DNA from 2 places in the Brakhagea baltica genome. Region 1 is predicted to be linked to the other one. Evidence: riboswitches for the same ligand, from Rfam matches in the RefSeq annotation. Region 1 holds a riboswitch; the other holds the start of a gene.

What was found. A riboswitch is a leader RNA that binds a small molecule or an ion and turns the genes downstream of it on or off. The one in region 1 is predicted to bind cobalamin.
Region 2: another riboswitch for cobalamin. It lies ahead of SH449x_RS02655 (ABC transporter substrate-binding protein); the one in region 1 lies ahead of SH449x_RS04080 (hypothetical protein).

The regions. Positions count from the first base shown of each region.
Region 1 is NZ_CP197409.1:1,023,753-1,026,151, reverse strand. Features, by position in the region: gene SH449x_RS04085 (DUF1559 family PulG-like putative transporter) at 1-671, shown strand, start outside; cobalamin riboswitch at 786-1,060, shown strand; gene SH449x_RS04080 (hypothetical protein) at 1,025-1,291, shown strand; gene SH449x_RS04075 (DUF4465 domain-containing protein) at 1,480-2,304, shown strand; gene SH449x_RS04070 (hypothetical protein) at 2,356-2,399, opposite strand, start outside.
Region 2 is NZ_CP197409.1:684,623-687,021, reverse strand. Features, by position in the region: gene SH449x_RS02660 (FecCD family ABC transporter permease) at 1-62, opposite strand, end outside; gene SH449x_RS02655 (ABC transporter substrate-binding protein) at 144-1,139, opposite strand; cobalamin riboswitch at 1,265-1,472, opposite strand; gene SH449x_RS02650 (DUF4058 family protein) at 1,688-2,398, opposite strand.

The sequences.
Region 1 (2,399 bases):
CCTCGCTACCTTACATCGAGCAATTGCCCCTCTATATGGAGATCGACGTCGGCGTACCGTACATCGATCCAGTGAATCACTCGGGTGGAGCCAAGCTTGTTTCAACCTATCTATGCCCGTCAGCCACACAAACAGAACTTTATCGACCCAATGGAGACGATCTCAGTTCCAGTGTGTTGTTCGGCAGAACGGACTACGGCGGCAACTACGGCGAAAGATCGATGCGATGTTTTCCACGAAGGAATTGCCAGAACAACTATTCCGATTTGGGAATCCAAGATGGAGTCGGTCGAGGCGTGATGCTTTTTGGACATGAAAAGCAGATCAGCGTAACGGATATCCTCGACGGAAGCTCACAAACAATCGTCATTGGCGAAGCCCCCGAGGGGAGGCACTCGATATGGATTGGTCACAAAAATGTCTTCGACCAAAGTTCTCCACTGAATGCAAAGGTCAAGCTCGGATCCCATTGGGATTCGTGCGCCCCACCTTTCAAAAGTCGCCGTGGAGATTTTTGTGATTTTGGGCAGGAGTTTCATAGCTACCATCGAGGTGGTGCGAATTTCTTGATGGCCGATGGTGCAGCTCGCTTCGTGAACGAGCAAATCGATGTTGTTACGTTTGCTGCCTTACTCTCCCGCAAGGGAGGCGAGATCATCAGCGACTATTGAGGTTGCAAAGTAAACCACTGAGCGAAGGAATCGCATTGGCAAAGTTCACAGTGGTTCCGATTCTGCATTCTCGATTTTTGCCGTCTTGTTAGTTGACATGATTTACCAGACCGTTAAAGTACGCAGACCTGAGGTGATCCACGTTAGCAACTAACGGGATGAACAGGGAACTCCGGTGCGTCTCTTTTTAGAGACAATTCCGGGACGGTCCGGCCGCTGTGTGCTGCCTGCGATTTCGAAAGAATCGCAATCGTCGCTCCTTTCTAACGAATGAGCCATTGTCCTTCCGATTTGGTGCCTTTCGGCACCGTCGGAGCAAAAGGATGAGAAGGCTGTGAGCAGGCGATACGGCAGTGAGTCAGAAGACCTACCTCGGGTTAGACGATTTCGTGCTCTCTTGGATTGGAGCATTCGTCGCAGTTGCTTTTTCAACCATGCTCCCGAGAATGCTTCGCAAGTCGATCAGGCTGAGGGGATTCGGTAAAAGCTGCTGGAGTCTATATCACACTTACTTGGAACTGCTAGAATCGACTCCTTTGTCGTTTGGCTCGTGCGTTGACGCGAGTCTTCGGCGAGTTCGTGCGCAGATCGGGATTCAAGATGCGATCTCTGCTGGTTAATTTCGTTGTTGTGCCACTGCTCTGTTGTGGCTTGTTCCTCCCGTCCACCGCCACATTGCTCGTTCGCAGGCTGCGGCGACGGACTGCACGAGAAAGCAACGAAGGCCGTTAGTCATATTGCTTAGTTGGTTTCCGTAACGAGGGAACGTTTGTTGAATTTTTGTTTTTTAAACCTGAGGATTTAGTTCATGAGAGTTTTGTTTCTATTGTTGTTCGGCATTTCGAGTTTTTGGTCGCTGCCCCGCTGCCACGCAGACGTGCTTGTTGGTTTTGAAGAGTTAAGTTTATCCCAGAACAGTTTTTACAACGGTGCCGACGCGGCTGGTGGTTGGACGAGTGGCGGTGTCTTCTTTAACAACAGCTACAATCCAAACTGGGGCTCGTGGAGCGGATTCGCCTACAGCAATGTTGTGGACAAGACCACATCTGGATTCGGAAATCAATATGCGGCTTTTGCATCGGCAAATCCAGGAGCCGGCGCGAACGGCTCCTCAAATTATGCGGTCGCTTTTGGGGGGGCGAATTCATTCTTTAACATGCCCGAGAGTAGCCGACTCATTTCCATGTCGGTGACGAATACAACTTATACGGCATTGTCCATGCGAGACGGCGACTCGTTTTCCAAACAGTTCGGAGGTCTAACGGGTAACGATCCCGATTGGTTCCGTGTTACTTTTACGGGATTCTCGGACGTCAATGCAACTGGCAGTACGACGGGCAGCGTCGATTTCTATTTGGCGGATTTCCGGTTCGCTGACAACAGCTTGGATTACATTATCGACGAGTGGACCAATCTCAGTTTGACCTCCCTGGGAATCGTTCGATCTGTGAGACTCTCCTTTTCGTCTAGTGACGTGGGAGCTTGGGGCATGAACACTCCCGCTTATGTCGCACTCGATAATCTTCGTTTCGCCGCTGTCCCTGAGCCGTCAAGTTTAGCCTTGATCGCAGTGGCTGGCTCACTTTGGGTATGGCGCAGACGAAAAATGCGTTACACAGAATCGCCACGATAGTGCACAAAGTTCGCGAGGAGTTGGGGACTAGCGACCAAAAACGGGAGTAAGCTACCAGCCTCGCTGTAGCGAGGCGCGAAAGGCTCCGTCGTATT
Region 2 (2,399 bases), 340 kb from region 1:
AAAAAGCGTACTAACTGATCAAAGGGCAAAGTGACAGCGCCGATCAGCGTGCTTGCAAACATGATTGTTATGCAAGTCAACGCAATAATAGACCATCCCAACAGAGAGAGTTTTCTATGATGCATAGAATTCTAGCTGCCACATTACGGCCGCTCTTCCTCTGTAGAATGGAGGAGCGATACGATCTGATCTAAGGCCTCCAGCAACCGAGGGCCACATCGAGAAATATGATCTCCATTGACCAGGTAGACTCGCCGGTCTCGGATCGCTTGGATGGTTTGCCATCTAGGTCGTTGAAGCACCGAATTCAGCTCGACAGGGCGATCATGAGATGTCGGGCATAAAACGATCTCAGGATCCCTGGCGATGACTTCCTCAAGACTAATTCGCGTATACCGAATAGGCGTATCGGCAAATATGTTTTGGGCCCCAGCAATCTCTAACAGTTCACCGATAAAGGTCTCACCATTGATTGTCATGAGTGGCTCATCCCACACTTCGTAGAAGACTTTTGGGGATGGACGTTGCTCCGATTTCGGAATCCTGGCCACGATGGCTTGTAGCCTTTCCTGCATACTCCTAACGAACGCATCCGCCTCTGTGGCTCGATTCATGATCGAGCCTAGGAGGATCGTTTCATCGTAAAGCTCTTGCAAATTCTCAGCCCCCAATCCAAGAATTGGGATCTTCAGGGCTTCGAATGTCTCCGTCAGTGAGCCGTGAGTATCGGCTTTGCAGAGAATTAAGTCAGGATTTTGTGCAACAATAGCTTCGCGACTGATCCCTTCGAGCGGACCAGTTCCAATCCGGGGGATCGACAAAGCCTCTGGTGGGTAATCGCAACTCTGGGTTGCCCCCACAAGCGATCCCCCCAGATCCAACGCAAAAAGCAATTCGGTCGTAGCGGGGGATAGAGATACGATTCTTTTGGGAATATTCGGTATTGAGACACTGCGGCCCAACCGATCTCGAAAAACCCGATTCTGAGTCTCCGACGGAAGGGACGATTTCGCAGCGTCGTCTAGCGGGTCTTTTGATTGCGAATCTGTGAGTGGCATCTCGCATCCTGCGAAAAGACCACACAGCAGCCAAAAAGCAACCAAGGAGGTGATGGTTCTCAAGCTAATGTGTATCGGCATAGAATTTCTTGCTTGGCTCACCATCCCATGGTGGCCCGTGAGGCGAGATAATCGACCCACGGTTGGCAATCTTGCCATAGCTCTTGTCTCGTTGCCGTTCCCAGTCCACGAGGAACGATTCGTCAACAGTTTGGACTATTTAGGCAGGTCTTCTGGCTCTCGGCATTACCGTCTTTCGCACCTTCCCTCGGATTCTTGAAAAGAATTCCGAAGTGGTCAGATTGCGAATTTCGTAGCCGATTACAGCGGCGGGCCCGCAACGGATTTGCACCGTTTTCCCTTTTCATCCCGATCGCAACAAGCGACACGAGAACCTAAGTCATTGAACGAGAGACTAACCCAACAAAGCCTCTTCGTCAAACGATTCCAATTCCTGACGGCGATCCCCCCGTTCATGCTGGTGAGTCGCGGTCCTATACCCCCTCCCAATGCATTCGGGAGCCTCTCGTAGTGGACGAGGCAACGAGTCCTTTTGTACGGGAGACCGCCTGCTCGCACGCATCGTTGATGAGTAACATTTTCGTGCCTTGTGGTCGGAGCTCGGTACCTTAACTCGCGGAATTTTTCGTGCCTAGTATCGACTGAGCCCAGGCGAGGTCAGGACCCTCGAGCGGAGGCTCTGGGCTCGACTCATAGATGTAATCCTCGTAACCGGCGGCATCGTAGACTCGATGCAATACCGCTTGTAGATCCAGCGACGCATCCGGAAACTCACCCTTGAGCGGAATGGGAATAACAGGTAGCTGGTTTCTAATTCCAATCGGCCACGCTTCCACCTGGGGAAGCAGGGGCTTGCGATAGATCGCGACAAAATAATCGCTCGGAGGTAAATCGTTCAGTGGAAACCTAGGGCCACCTCGCAGCAGATCGATCTCTACCAGCGACGCAGTACTGAACATCAACGAGGTTCGCTTCATGATATGCTGATCGCGGTACGGGCCGTACCTTTTATTGGATGGGCTAAAGATTTCGATCATGGTCACGAGTTCTCGATTCTGACGATCATGAATCTCGACAAACGCATGGCGTTCTATATCGACATCTTCCAGCAATGCGATATCCGGCCTGCCGAGCTGCTTGCGTCTTTCCCCCCCGGACGGTTCGTGAATAAAGACTCGTTCCTCCAGCTTGACCATAAAGTTCGGGCGAACTTGGGCTGCGAGCACGTCTCGAATCTGCGCCGCGAAAGCGGTGTGAAAATCCTCCCAAACCGAAGGCTGTTCTAAGTACGGATTCATTCCAGGAAAAGGAGACGGCATA